DNA from 2 places in the Kitasatospora sp. NPDC058190 genome. Region 2 is predicted to be linked to the other one. Evidence: riboswitches for the same ligand, from Rfam matches in the RefSeq annotation. Region 2 holds a riboswitch; the other holds the start of a gene.
The links. A riboswitch is a leader RNA that binds a small molecule or an ion and turns the genes downstream of it on or off. The one in region 2 is predicted to bind S-adenosylmethionine.

Region 1 (6,877 bases), on a different contig from region 2:
GACGGTGCCCGACTCCAGCGCCTTCACCAGATCCGGCTGGCCCAGCCGCAGCCGCTCCGCTATCCGCACCCGGAAGGCCGGCTCGGACTCCAGCGCCGCCGCCAGCGCGGTGGCCGCGTACTTGGCGCGCCGCACGGGGGTGAACTTGACGTACTGACGCAGGCTCTGCGGCAGCTCCGCGGGCGGCAGCCCGCCCAGCGCGTCCGAGGCCAGCCCGACCACCCGCCGGCGCACCCCCTCGGGCAGCGGCCGGTCGAGCTTCTCGACCGCGAGCTCCGAAGCGGCGTCGGCATCACCGGAGTCACCGGACTCCGCGCTCTCCGGGGCAGCGGCCGCCGGGAGGGGGGTCTCCGTGAGAGGGGTCTCCGACGGGACCGTCTCGGCGCCCGGCTCCGGTGCCGGCGCAGCGGGCTGAAGCCCCTGCGCTTCGGCGGGCTCCTTCGCTGCGTCCACCACGTCCTCGGCTCCGATCCTGGTCCAGCGGGTGCGGCCGCGGCCGCCCCCGTCGTCACGCTCCGTGCGTCTTGTCTGTATTGTCCCGTGCGGCGGACGGGCGCGTCGCGCACCGCCCGCCGCACCGGCGGGGATCAGCCCTACGCGGCGGGGGCCTCCGCGCCCTCGGCGCCAGGACGGGCCACCAGCTCGACCTGGTCCACCGCGTTGCACCAGCGGCAGCGCACCGACTCGATCGTCTCGCTGAGCACCTCGGTCTCCTCGACCTTGGATTCGCCGGCCAGGTCGAAGTGCAGGAACTCGGTCACCCGCGCGGTGCGGGTCACGTCGAAGCGGGTGAGGTTGCTGCACAGCGTGCAGCGCCAGCGCGTCTCGGCGGTCAGAGCGGGGACGGTCATCGGGGATCCTCTCGGCTGGTCCCTGGGTGGGCTAGGCGCTCCCCCCGGGGCCCCGGCGTCGGCGGCGGGAGGCGGGAATGCCCGCCCCCAGCCTATTGCCTGGGGCAACCGTCACGGCCACCGGTTGCCGGAACAGTGAGGGCTAGTCCACCTGCCGTAAACCGCCGTGTCACCTGCGCCGTCCGGAGGGATGCTTGGCCGCATGGCGCTCGCGGCCCCCGACCACACCGACGCGCGGGACGGCCCCCCGGCGGTGCCCGCCCCGGCGGTCACCTACGCCCTGATCGCGGTCAACACCCTGGTCTTCCTGCTCGGCCCCGCCGCCGGGCTCAACCCGCTGTACGGCCGGGACCAGGCCCGGGTCTGCGCCGAGCAGAGGTACGAGCAGCGCTGGGGCGCCGTCCCGGCCGAACTGCTGACCGGACACCCGCTGACCGCCGAACAGCTCGCCGAGGCGCCCGACCCCGTCCCCGGCTGCCCGGCCGCCCCCACCCCGGGCAAGCACCCGGCGGTGTCCGCCCTCACCGGCCTCTTCCTGCACGCCGGCTGGCTGCACCTGCTGGGCAACCTGCTCTTCCTCTATGTCTTCGGTCCCACCGTCGAACGACGGCTCGGCCGAGCCAGGTTCCTCCTCTTCTACCTGGCGGCCGGCAGCCTGGCCGCGTACGGCTTCGCCCTCGCCGAGGCGCACTCGGCGGATGCGACCCGGGTCCTGATCGGCGCTTCCGGCGCGATCTCCGGGGTGCTCGGCGCCTATCTGCGCTTCCACCCGCGTGCTCGGGTGACCACCCTGGTCCCGCTGCTCCTCTTCCTTCCGCTGCGCTTCCCGGCCTGGCTGGTGCTCGGCCTCTGGTTCGCCCTGCAGTGGTGGTCGGTGCACTCGGCCGGGCCCGGGGTGGCCTACCTGGTCCATGTGATCGGCTTCTCGGCCGGCTTCCTCTACGCCTGCACCGTCGTCGGTCACCCCCCGAGACGTGCCCGCTGAGGCCCGATACGCTGGCGGCACCCCACAAAGGAGCCCGAACAGTGATCACCGCCATCGTCCTGATCAAGACCAGTGTCGACCGCATCCCGGAGATCGCCGAGGCCATCGCTGCCATCGAGGGCGTCAGCGAGGTGTACTCGGTGACCGGTGGCTACGACCTGGTGGCGATGGTCCGGGTGCGCCGCCACGACGACCTGGCCGAGGTCATCCCGGGCCGGCTCAACAAGGTCCCGGGCGTGGCCCACACCGAGACCCAGATCGCCTTCCGCACCTACTCCCAGCACGACCTGGAAGCGGCCTTCGCCCTCGGTCTGGACGAGTAGGGCTCAGCCCTCGCGACGCCCCCTGTCGATCTGCACAGTCGCCACACAACGGCCGCCCTCGTTGCGGTAGTTCCAGGCCGCGCCGTCCGTGACCAGCTCGCGGACGGCGGTCAGGAAGCGCTCGACGTGCTCGTCCGGGGTCCCGGCGCCGAAGCTCACCCGGATCGCGTTCAGGCTGCGCTCGCCCGGCAGCGAGGGCTCGGGCGCCCCGCACTCGGACGGGGGGACGTCCTCGTCGCCGAGCAGGGTGCGCACCAGCGGGTGCGCGCAGAACAGCCCGTCGCGCACCCCGATGCCGTACTCGGCGGACAGCGCGGCCGAGAAGTGCGAGCTGTTCCAGCCCTGCACGACGAAGGACAGCACGCCCACCCGGGCCGAGCCCGCCCCGAACAGGTTCAGTACCTTGACCTGCGGGATCTCCGCCAGCCCCGCCGTCAGCCGCTCGACCAGCTGCCGCTCCCGGGCCTCCAGCGCGTCGAAGCCGGCCTCGGTCAGCGCCCGGCAGGCCGAGGCGATCGCGTAGGCGCCGATGACGTTCGGCGAACCGGCCTCGTGCCGGGCCGGGCCGGTGTGCCACTGGACGGCCACCGAGCCGTCCACCTCCCGCGCCACCGTCCGGGTCGCCCCGCCGCCGGCCAGGTACGGCCGGGCCGCGTCCAGCCAGTCGGAGCGCCCGGCCAGCACCCCGGCGCCGAACGGCGCGTACAGCTTGTGGCCGGAGAAGGCGATCCAGTCGACGTCCAACTCGCGCACCGAGACCCGGTGGTGCGGGGCCAGCTGGGCGGCGTCCAGCACCACCCGGGCGCCGTGCCGGTGCGCGGTCCCGGTCAGCTCGGCGACCGGCCACAGCTCGCCGGTCACGTTGGAGGCGCCCGTGACGCACAGCAGTTTCGGCCCCTCGGGCGCCGCGGCCAGTGCGGCGTCCAGTGCGGCCACCGCCTCGGCCCGCGAGCGCGGCGCCCGCAGGTAGCTGACCTCCAGCCCGGCGTGCGCCCAGGGCAGCAGCGAGGCGTGGTGCTCGGTCTCGAAGGCGAACACCCGGGTGCCGGCCGGCACGGCGGCGGCCAGCAGGTTGAGCGAGTCGGTGGTGGCGCGGGTGAAGACCACCTGGTCGCCCTCGCGCAGGTCGAGGAACTCGGCGACGGTCCGGCGGCTCTGCTCGAACAGGTCGGTGGAGAGCTGGGAGAGGTACCCGGCGCCCCGGTGCACGCTGCCGTAGTACGGCGCGTAGGCGGCGACGTCGTCCCACACCCGCTGGAGCGCCGGCGCGCTGGCGGCGTAGTCGAGCGCCGCGTAGCCGACCTTCTCCCCGCTGGCCAGCGGGACCTGGACGTCGCGGCCCAGGACGGCGAGCGGCGCGCAGATTTCGGTGGAGAGGGACATGAGGATGCACTCCTTCAGGGATGAGGGACCCCGGGAGTGCTAGTCGTCGGGCGTCCGCGCTTGTCGCACGGACGGCTTGCCGAGCGACCCGGTCCTCACCCAGGGCACCCCGCCACGGACGGAGGGTTGCCGGACAGCAAGCTGGGGCTTGACGCTGTCACTCATGACCTGGCCAAGACTCTAGGTCGGGCCCGCCGGGTGGTCAAACAGGCATCCACCATCCGGACAGCGCCTTCGCCCCCTCGTCTCCGGGGCGCTCGAACCCGACGCCGACGCTCGTCACTCCGGCGCCCGTACCTCGCTTGTCGCTTTTCAACTTTCGGCGCCGGCGCGCCACTTCGGCTCGGGGCGTGCACTCGGGACGCGTGCTCGGGACGTGCGAAGGGCCCGCACCGGCGAACCGGTACGGGCCCTCGACTTCCGCCTCGGCTACCGGCTGGTGGCGTCCGCCCAGCGCCGCAGCAGGTCCCGCGCGGCGCCCGAGTCGATCGCCTCCGCCGCCCGCGCCATGCCCGCGGCGAGCTGCTCCGGCAGCGGCGCGTCGCCCAGGTCGAGCGCCACCAGCGCCGCCGCGGTGTTCAGCAGCACGGCGTCCCGCACCGGCCCGTGCTCTCCGGCCAGCAGCCTGCGCGCGACCTCGGCGTTGTAGGCGGCGTCCGCCCCGCGCAGCGCCTCGATGCCGACCAGCTCGATGCCGACGTCCCGCGGGTCGAAGGAGGTCTCGGTGACCACCCCGTCGCGCACCAGCCACACCTGCGAGGTGGTGGTGATGGTCAGTTCGTCCAGCCCGTCGTCGCCGCGGAACACCAGCGCGGTCGCCCCGCGCCCGGCGAGCACCCCGGCGATCAGCCCGGCGAGCCGCGTGTCGAAGCAGCCGATCGCGTGCGAGGTGACCTTGGCCGGGTTGGTCAGCGGGCCGAGGATGTTGAAGGCGGTGGGCACCCCGAGGTCGCGCCGCGCGGTGGCGGCGTGCCGCATCGAGGGGTGGAACTTCGCCGCGAAGCAGAAGGTGAGCCCGACCTCCTCGGCCACCTCGGCCACCCGGCGGGCCGACAGGTCCAGCGCCACCCCGAGCTTCTCCAGCACGTCCGAGGAGCCGCTGGCGGAGGAGGCCGACCGGTTGCCGTGCTTGACCACCTTGGCCCCGGCGGCCGCCGCGACGATCGCCGACATGGTGGAGATGTTGACGGTCTTCGCCCGGTCCCCGCCGGTGCCGACGATGTCCACCGCCGGGCCGGGGATGTCCAGTGGCTCGGCGTGCTCGTACATCGCGTCGACCAGACCGGCGATCTCGTCGACCGACTCGCCCTTGGCCCGCAGCGCCACCATGAACCCGGCCACCTGGACGGGGGACGCCTCGCCGCTCATGATCCGGTCCATCGCCCACGCGGTGGACGGGCGGTCGAGGTCCTCCCCCTTCAACAGTGCCGCCAGGAGGTCCGGCCAGGTGCGGACCACCTGCGCGGGGTCGCTACCGCCGTTCGCAGGGTTCACGTTCACCATGGCTGACTCCAGCTGTCGTGGGTTCCCCTGTACCGGGGAGGTCCGTACGGATGGAGCCAGCCTATCGAGCGGTGGGGTTCCTACGGCGGTGTCTTCTCTAGTACTGAGACAACCCCGCTCAACGCGCGGCCGGGGCCCGCTTCGCCAGCCGCGCCCGCAGCAGGGTGGCGACCGCCCCGGCCAGCGCGACCGGGTCCACCGGGCGGGAGATCGCGGCATCGGCCCTGCTCCAGGCGGCCAGCCAGGAGTCCTGCGGCCGGCCGATCAGCACCAGCACCGGCGGGCAGCCGTAGATCTCGTCCTTGAGCTGGCGCCCGAGGCCGAGCCCGCCGGCCGGCACCGCCTCGCCGTCCAGGACGCAGAGGTCGATGCCGCCCTTCTCCAGCGCCTTGAGCACCGCGGGGGTGGTCGCGCACTCCAGGTAGGACAGCTCCGGAAGATCCTCGGCGGGTCGACGGCCGAGCGCCGTCAGCACCTGCTCGCGGGTGTTGCGGTCGTCGCTGTAGACGAGGACGGTGAGCGTCTCGTCGGTCGTGTACGCCATGGACCCTGCTCCCTCAAGTGTGATCCGGACCACGTTCACCTGATCCGGATGCTACTCCCGTTTCCCCCCGTCCCGGGTCCCCCTCGCGCACGTTCCCGCTCAAGCCGCCGCGCCCACGGCTCACCCACCCGGAGGACGGCCCGTCACCCGGACCCACCGAGACCACCCGGACGGCCGATGCGGCGCCCCGTCCCCTACAACCCGACGCCGCGCCGACCGTGCAACGACGCGCCGGGCAAGGGGGTCGCGGGCTCGCCGAGGAACCGTCAGAAAAGGGACACGCCGCTGCTCAGCCCCCGCCCGGACACCCCGTCGACGGCCAAGCGGGCATACCGCACGCACCGGACACTCCGAGGGACACCCCCCGACGTGAAGACGGAATAAGGGACCGACATAATGTCCGTCGTGGCGACAGCAACAGCAGTAGAAACCGGGCACGCGCACGGATCGGTCAACCGACCGAACATGGTCAGCGTCGGAACGATCGTCTGGCTCAGTTCCGAGTTGATGTTCTTCGCGGCCCTCTTCGCGATGTACTTCACGCTCCGCTCCGTCAAGGGAGCCGAGTTCTGGACCGAGAAGGCGCACGCCCTGAACGTGGGCTTCTCCTCGGTCAACACGACCATCCTGGTGCTCTCCTCGCTGACCTGCCAGCTCGGTGTGTTCGCCGCCGAGCGCGGGGACGTGAAGAAGCTCCGCATGTGGTTCATCATCACGTTCATGATGGGCGCGATCTTCATCGGCGGCCAGGTCTACGAGTACACCGAGCTGGTCAAGAAGGACGGCCTCTCGCTGTCCTCCGACCCGTACGGCACGGTGTTCTACCTGACCACCGGCTTCCACGGGCTGCACGTGACGGGTGGTCTGATCGCCTTCCTGCTGGTCCTGGGACGGACGTACGCAGCCAAGCGCTTCACGCACGAGCAGGCCACCGCCGCGATCGTCGTGTCGTACTACTGGCACTTCGTCGACGTCGTGTGGATCGGCCTGTTCGCGACCATCTACCTGATCAAGTAACCAGCTGATCAGGTCGCTGGCCACCGGCTGCGGCCCCCGCCCTCATCGGCGACGGGCCGCTTCTGCCGGTGCCGACGCTCCCACCGACCGACCGCGCGCGCAGCCTTGGAACAGGCAGCCTCGTGCCGGCCAGACCGGCAGCCGGGTGCACCCACCAGTCGACCAGATCCTGACACCGGGGTTATTCCGTGAAAAAGCTCTCCGCACGACGGCGCCACCCATTGGCGGCGCTGGTCGTCCTACTTCTCGCCCTGGCGGCAACCGGGGGGCT
Region 2 (6,877 bases):
CACCACGGCGGCGACGGTGCACAGGCCTTCGTCCGGCAGCTCGCTTGGCGCGACTTCCACCACCAGGTCCTCGCCGCCCGCCCCGACGCCGCGCACGACGACTACCGCAGCAGGGACGACCACTGGCACCACGACGAGGACGAGGCCGAGGCCTGGCGGCAGGGCCGCACCGGCTACCCGATCGTCGACGCGGGGATGCGTCAGCTCGCCCACGAGGGCTGGATGCACAACCGGGCCCGTCTCCTCACCGCGAGCTTCCTCACCAAGAGCCTCTACCTGGACTGGCGGATCGGCGCCGCCCACTTCCTGTCCCTGCTGGTCGACGGCGATGTCGCGAACAACCAGCTCAACTGGCAATGGGTCGCGGGCACCGGCACCGACACCAGGCCCAACCGGATCCTCAACCCGCTGCGTCAGGCCGACCGTTATGACCCGGCCGGGGACTACGTCCGACGCTGGCTGCCCGAGCTCGCCCACCTGCCCGGTCCGGTCGTCCACCGTCCCTGGCTGCTCGCCCCCGAGTACCCGGCCCCGATCATCGCCCCGGACGCCCTCACGCTCCGGCTCCGCCGCGCCCGGGCCCTGGACGGGTGAAACCGTCGATCCAGTACCGGAGTCGGGGGCATGCGAGCAGTCCCGGGGCGTGGCTGCCGAGACGGAACGCGGCCGGACGCCGCTCGCCCGGGACCGGGGTCAACCGAGCTCGTTCTTGTACACCACACCGTTTTTGACGATGAGTCGCAGGTTGCGTTCGGGCTCGGCGAGGACGGACAGGTCCGTGGTCGGGTCGCCGTCGACGACCAGGAGGTCGGCCCACGCGCCAGGAGCGATGACCCCGAGCGGCGCGGCGCGGTAGGGGTCGCGGCGGCCGGACAGACGGAACAGCTCCGCGTTTCCGGAGGTGGCCATCTTCAGGGCCCCGACCGGGCTGAGGTACCGGCCGAGCCGGACCAGCATCTCGGACTGCCGGTGGGCCTTCGCGGGGTCGAGCACCAGGTCGGTGCCGAACGCCAGCCGCACACCGTGTTCGAGCGCCCAGCCGAAGGTGCGGGCGACGCCCTCGCACACCTCGCGGTTCTTGCGGTCGCTGTCCGCGGAGGCGTAGTGGTGGTCGTCGACCTCGAACGGCTGGGTGCTCAACCACACGTTCCGCTCCGCGAGGTAGCGGATGGTGTCCTCGTCGGTGAGGTGCCCGTGCTCGATGCAGCGCACCCCGGCCTCCACCGCGCGGCGCACGCCCTCCGAGGTGTAGACGTGCACGGTCACGTAGGTGCCCCAGTCGGAGGCCGCGGCGACCGCCGCCTCCAGTTCCGCCGTGGTGAACTGCAGTACGTCCAGCGGATCGAACTCCGAGACGACCCCGCCGCCGGCCATCACCTTGATCTGCGTGGCGCCCTTCCTCAACTGCTCGCGCACCGCCGCGAGCACCCGCTCCGGCCCGTCTGCCACCCGGGTGAACCCGATCTGCTCGGTGCGGGACTGCGGTCCGCCCAGGACGGTCGGGGCTTCGTGGACCGACCCGAAGTCGCCGTGGCCGGACGTCTGGGAGACGGCCGCCTGGCTCGGGTAGATCCGCGGGCCGGGAAACAGTCCGCGGTCCAGGACCCGCCGCAGCGGCTCGGTGTCACCTGCCATGTCCCGCACCGTGGTGAAGCCCCGCATCAGCATGTCGCGGGCGGAGGCGAGGGCCTGGTAGTAGACGGTGCCGGTCGGTGCGAGCCGCAGGTCCGCCATGGTGCCGCCGATCGCGAACAGGTGGACGTGGGCGTCGGTGAGCCCCGGGATGAGCGTGCCGCCGCCGCCGTCGAGCACCCTCGCCCCGTGGGTACCGCGCGGGGACGGGCGGCCCGGCACCACCTCCGCGATCCTGTCCCGCTCGATCCGGACGTGCCCCGGCACCGCCTCCTCGCCGATCCCGTCGAACACGCGCACGTTCGTCACCAGCAGCCCGGCATTCGAGTCGTCGACACCCATGCCGCCATCCTCGACCGGTCACGGGACCGGCACCAGACGGCACACCCGATCGGCGACGGGCGCGGCGGCGGCGTGGGCGAGCGGGGGAGGTTTGGCGGGGCGGCGGGGGAATCTTGTATGGTTCCTGGCGAATCATCCAGAGGGGTGGAGGGACCGGCCCTACGAAGCCCCGGCAACTCCCCGGTCGACCCGGCGTTCGAAGTACGCGCCGTGCCGTCCGGGATCAGTGCCAACTCCGGCCTGTCGCCAACGTGGCGCGGGAAAGATGAGGAGACACGGTGCTCTCTGTGCTGTCCTTCGCCCGGGCGCTTCCCGCCCCGGCCCTTTCGCGTACCCGTCTCGTGCCCGGCGCAGGCAATCGGCCGACTTCTCCGGCCCGTCCTCGCTGACCACCCCCCGCTCCCTGCGGGGAGCTTCCGTGAGCCGAACCCACCCGCCGCTCACGGGATTTGAGACTGGAGTACCCATCCATGGAGAACACGAGCGGCGTCGGCGTGCTCGACAAGGTCAGCTCGATCCTCGGCACCCTGGAGGCCGGGCCGACCACCCTGGCCGGACTGGTCGCCGCCACCGGCATGGCGAGGCCCACCGCGCACCGGCTCGCCGTCGCGCTGGAACACCACCGGCTGGTCGGCAGGGACATGCAGGGCCGGTTCGTCCTCGGCCCGCGGCTCACCGAGCTCTCGGCGGCGGCCGGTGAGGACCGGCTGCTGGCCGCCGCCGGTTCGGTGCTCACCCACCTGCGCGACGTCACCGGCGAGAGCGCCCAGCTCTACCGCCGCCAGGGCGAGGTCCGCGTCTGCGTGGCCGCCGCCGAGCGGCTCTCCGGCCTGCGCGACACCGTCCCCGTCGGCGTCACCCTCCCGATGAAGGCGGGCTCCGGTGCGCAGATCCTGCTCGCCTGGGAGGAACCCGAGCGGCTCCACCGGGGCCTCCAGGGCGCCCGCTTCACCGCCACCGCCCTCAGCGGGGTCCGGCGCCGCGGCTGGGCGCAGTCGATCGGCGAACGCGAGCCCGGGGTGGCCTCCGTGTCCGCGCCCGTCCGGGGCCCGTCCAACCGGGTGGTGGCCGCCGTCTCCGTCTCCGGTCCGCTCGAACGCCTCACCCGCCACCCCGGCCCGCACTACTTCCAGGCCGTCGTCGAGGCGGCCAACCGCCTCAGCGAAGCCCTGCGCCAGTCCTGACCGGCTCGCCGCCCCCCGGGGCTCGCCGCCCCGCTCAGGCCGCTCACGGAGGCCTCCGGGGTCCTCAAGGGGCTTGGAAGGAAGCGGACTTCGACGGCGTCGGCCCCGAGGTCGCCCGTCCCGCCGGTCCGGGCCGGGCGGGCGATGACCCAGGGTCCTTGGGCGTACACGGTGCGTTCTTGAACGGTGTGGGGTGAGGGTAGGGGCAGACGGGGAAGAAGACGGAGAGGGGTCGGCTGTCGGATGCTGCTGTCGCGGAGGACACGATGCGCCGGGACGGACGGGTGGCGAACTCCCTGCTCGCACTCCTGAGCCGGGACTGGGCGGGGGTGCCGGTCGCGCTGGTGACGGCGGGTGTGGGCGGCGGCCTCGTCGCGCTCGGCACGACCTGGGCGGTGGCGCTCGGTGCTGTGGCCGTGGCCGTCGGTGCGGCGCTGCTGGTCGGGGCCGTGCGGCACCTGGTGCTGGTGGCCCGGGAGGCGGCGGCGCGGCCGGCGCCTGGGTCATTGGTCCACGTCGGCGGCCACCGGATGCACGTCCGGGGAGAGGGGGAGAGGGCGGGCGGGCCGACGGTCGTGTGGATGCCGGGGGGACACGCGCCCGGTGAGGAGTTCGGAGAGCTGCACACGATGCTGGCGGCCCGGACCCGCTCGGTGCTGGTCGACCGGTTCGGCACGGGCTGGAGCGATACCGGGGCCTTCCCCCGGACGACGGCCGTTGAGGCGGAGGAGCTGCTGACGGCGCTGGAGGCGGCGGGGGAGCGGCCCCCGTTCGTGTTCGTCGGCCACTCCTTCGGCGGGCTGCTGGTCGCGAACGCGGCCCGGCGGCGGCCGGATCTGACGGCCGGTCTGGTGCTGCTGGACCCGACGCCGCTGGAGGTCATCGCCTTCGCGCCGGCCAACGGGCTGGTCGCGGGGATGCGTCGACGGTTACTGCTGGCCGCGGTGCGGCATCTCTTCGGTGCACACCGTGGCCGGGGCGGCCGGACCGGGCAGGACTGCGCCGCCGCGTCGATCTTCAGCGAGCTCTCGCCGTTCGGTCTGGCCGGTGCGGGCTGGGAGAGCGTGGTGTACGACGGGGATCTCGCGGACCTGCCGCTGGTCCTGGTGATACCGCGGGATCTCATGGGCGGTGAGGCGGTGCTGGCCGGCGCCCGGGACGCGGTCGAGGCCGAGCGGATCAGCCGCTTCTACCTCCGCAGCCGGGTCCGGTACCTGGCGGCGTCGTCGGCGTCCCGGTTGGTGTACACGCCGGAGGGGACCGGTCACGACTTCCCGCACGAGGCGCCCGAGTTCGTGGTCGGCGTGGTCGGGGACCTGGTGCGGGAGCTGCGGGTGACCAGCTCGTGACCGTCCGCCGATCGGCGGAGGACGCCCCGTGGCCGCCCGTCGATCAGCCCATGACCGACCGCGCGGAGTCGGCCCGTACGGGGCGTCGGCGCGAGAACGAGCCCAGGTCCACGACGTTGCCGGTGTGTTCGCAGCGGTAACGGACCGGGTCGCCGTCGTGGTCGTGGCCGGCCTCGACCAGGTCGATCAGGGTCGCGAGGTAGCGGCCCACCAGTGGGGCGTTCTTGAACTGGTTGCCGCTGGTGCCCATGGCCACGTAGTAGCCGTCGAGGGCGGTGCGGTCGTAGATCGGCGTCCAGTCGTCGGCGACGTCGTACACGCCCGCGACCCCGAGCGGTCGGTTGGGGACGCCGATCGCCGGGAAGCGGCGCGCGGCCCTGGTCACCTGGGTGCGGAAGCGGTGGGCGGTGGGACGCGGGTCGGCCCGGTCCGGGTCGTCGATCCACTCGGGCGGGTCGCAGTCCGGCCCGGTGCCGCCGATCAGGAGGTGCCCGCCGGGTGCCGCGCGCAGGTAGGTGCCGAGGTCGAGGTCGGCGACGACGGGGCCGGTGGCGTGCCCGGCCGGTGCGGCGACCTGGTGGACCTCCTCGCGCAGCGGGCGCACGCCGATCGTGAAGTCGCTCCCGACGCCCGCCAATCGGTTGAGGCCGCCCGACCACGGGCCGGCCGCGTTGACGACGACCGGCGCGGCGATCCGCGTCCCGTCGCCCAGGCGGATGCCCGTCACCCGGTCCGCGTGCCGGTCGACGGCCACCACGGTGTGGTGGAACAGGAAGCGCGCGCCCAGTTCGCCCGCCGCGTCCGCGAGGTTCTGGGCGGCGAGCTGCGGATCGTCGACGAACCCGGCGTCCGGGGTGAACAGCGCGCCGAGCTCGCCGGTGGGGGCGGCGAAGAAGGCGTCGTCGTCGACCGGCTTCGGCGGCCAGTACCGCCCGGGGTCGATCCCCGGAAGGCGCCCGCGCAGCGTCGGGGTGTCCCACCGCTCGTACGGGACGCCGGCGCGGTCGAACAGGGCGGTGGTGCCCGACGGCGCGCTGCCGGGGGCGTCGAGCTGTACGGCGCCGGTGCGGTGGAAGGCGGCGAGCGGGCGGCGGCCGGTGAGTCGGAGATGGTCGGGCCAGCAGGTCCAGAGGTGTTGGGCCTCCCAGGCGGTGGCGACGCCGTCGAAGGTGGAGTAGGTGAACCGGATGATCGCGCTGGAGGCGCTGGTGGAGCCGTGGCCGGCGGCGCCCGCCTTGTCCACCACGACCACCTGCCGCCCGGTGCGGGCGAGTTCGAGGGCGAGGGCGGCGCCGATCACCCCGGCCCCGACCACCACGGCGTCCGGTCGGCTGACGGTCATGACGGCCCCTCCTCGGTCGGGGGTGTGCGCAGGCTCGGTACGGAGGCGAGCAGCGTCCGGGTGTACGGGTGCTGCGGGGTGCGCAGCAGGGCCCCGGTGGCGGCGGTCTCGACGATCCGGCCCCGCCGCATGACCGCCACCGTGTCGGAGACGTAGCAGACCGCGGGCAGATTGTGGCCGATGAACAGCATGGACAGGCCGAGCCGCCGTTGGAGTTCGCGGATCGTGTTGAGGACGGAGGCCTGTACCGAGACGTCGAGTGCCGAGGTGATCTCGTCGGCGATCAGCAGGCCGGGTCCGACGGCCAGGGCGCGGGCGACGGCGACCCGTTGCCGCTGACCGCCGGACAGTTGCCGTGGCAGGCGGTCGGCGAGCCGGGGATCCAGGCCGACGAGTTCGAGCAGGGCGGCGACGCGGTCGGCCCGGGCCCGCCGGTCGAGCCGGTGGAACGCGGTGGCCGCCTCGACGAGCGTCTCGCGGACCGTCATCCGGGGGTCGAGGGCGGTGTCCGGGTCCTGGAGGACGACCTGGACCAGGCGGCCGAGTCGGCGCCGGTCGCCGACGGTGCGGACCCGGAGCTCCCGGCCGTCGAGCAGGACCTTGCCCCCGTGCACGGGGTCGAGGCCGACGATCGCCCGGGCCAGGCTCGACTTGCCGGAGCCGGACTCGCCGACGAGCCCGAGCGTCGTGCCGGACGGGATCCCCAGCGAGACGCCGTCCACGGCGGTGACGGGGCCGCGCGGGCCGTGGTGGCGGACGGTGAGGTCCGAGACCTGAAGGGTGGTCATGACGCGGTCACCTCCGCCTCCACCGGTACGGGGTACCAGCACGCGACCCGGTGGACCGGGTCGAGCTCCTCCAGCGGCGGGGCCTGCTCGGCGCAGCGGGCCCGGCGGCGCGGGCAGCGCGGCTCGAACGGGCAGCCCGGGGCGGGCGCGAGCGGGTCGGGCGGCGCGCCCTCCACCGTGGGCAGCGGCCGGTCGCGGTCCGCGGTGAGGTCGGGCACCGAGTCGACCAGGGCCCGGGTG

Region 1: it holds a riboswitch for S-adenosylmethionine, as region 2 does, so the genes downstream of both, ACFVWU_RS21975 (aminotransferase class V-fold PLP-dependent enzyme) here and ACFVWU_RS37285 (IclR family transcriptional regulator) in region 2, are expected to answer to the same signal.

What each region holds. Positions count from the first base shown of each region.
Region 1 is NZ_JBHVVI010000047.1:40,490-47,366, forward strand. It holds gene ACFVWU_RS21955 (NYN domain-containing protein) at 1-456, opposite strand, end outside; gene ACFVWU_RS21960 (hypothetical protein) at 594-851, opposite strand; gene ACFVWU_RS21965 (rhomboid family intramembrane serine protease) at 1,054-1,836, shown strand; gene ACFVWU_RS21970 (Lrp/AsnC ligand binding domain-containing protein) at 1,878-2,159, shown strand; gene ACFVWU_RS21975 (aminotransferase class V-fold PLP-dependent enzyme) at 2,163-3,542, opposite strand; SAM riboswitch class IV at 3,594-3,711, opposite strand; gene trpD (anthranilate phosphoribosyltransferase) at 3,972-5,045, opposite strand; gene ACFVWU_RS21985 (hypothetical protein) at 5,164-5,589, opposite strand; gene ACFVWU_RS21990 (heme-copper oxidase subunit III) at 5,986-6,606, shown strand; gene ACFVWU_RS21995 (c-type cytochrome) at 6,795-6,877, shown strand, end outside.
Region 2 is NZ_JBHVVI010000126.1:16,669-23,545, reverse strand. It holds gene ACFVWU_RS37295 (cryptochrome/photolyase family protein) at 1-594, shown strand, start outside; gene ACFVWU_RS37290 (amidohydrolase family protein) at 694-1,974, opposite strand; SAM riboswitch class I at 2,104-2,246, shown strand; gene ACFVWU_RS37285 (IclR family transcriptional regulator) at 2,445-3,158, shown strand; gene ACFVWU_RS37280 (alpha/beta fold hydrolase) at 3,425-4,507, shown strand; gene ACFVWU_RS37275 (NAD(P)/FAD-dependent oxidoreductase) at 4,551-5,849, opposite strand; gene ACFVWU_RS37270 (ABC transporter ATP-binding protein) at 5,846-6,637, opposite strand; gene ACFVWU_RS37265 (dipeptide/oligopeptide/nickel ABC transporter permease/ATP-binding protein) at 6,634-6,877, opposite strand, start outside.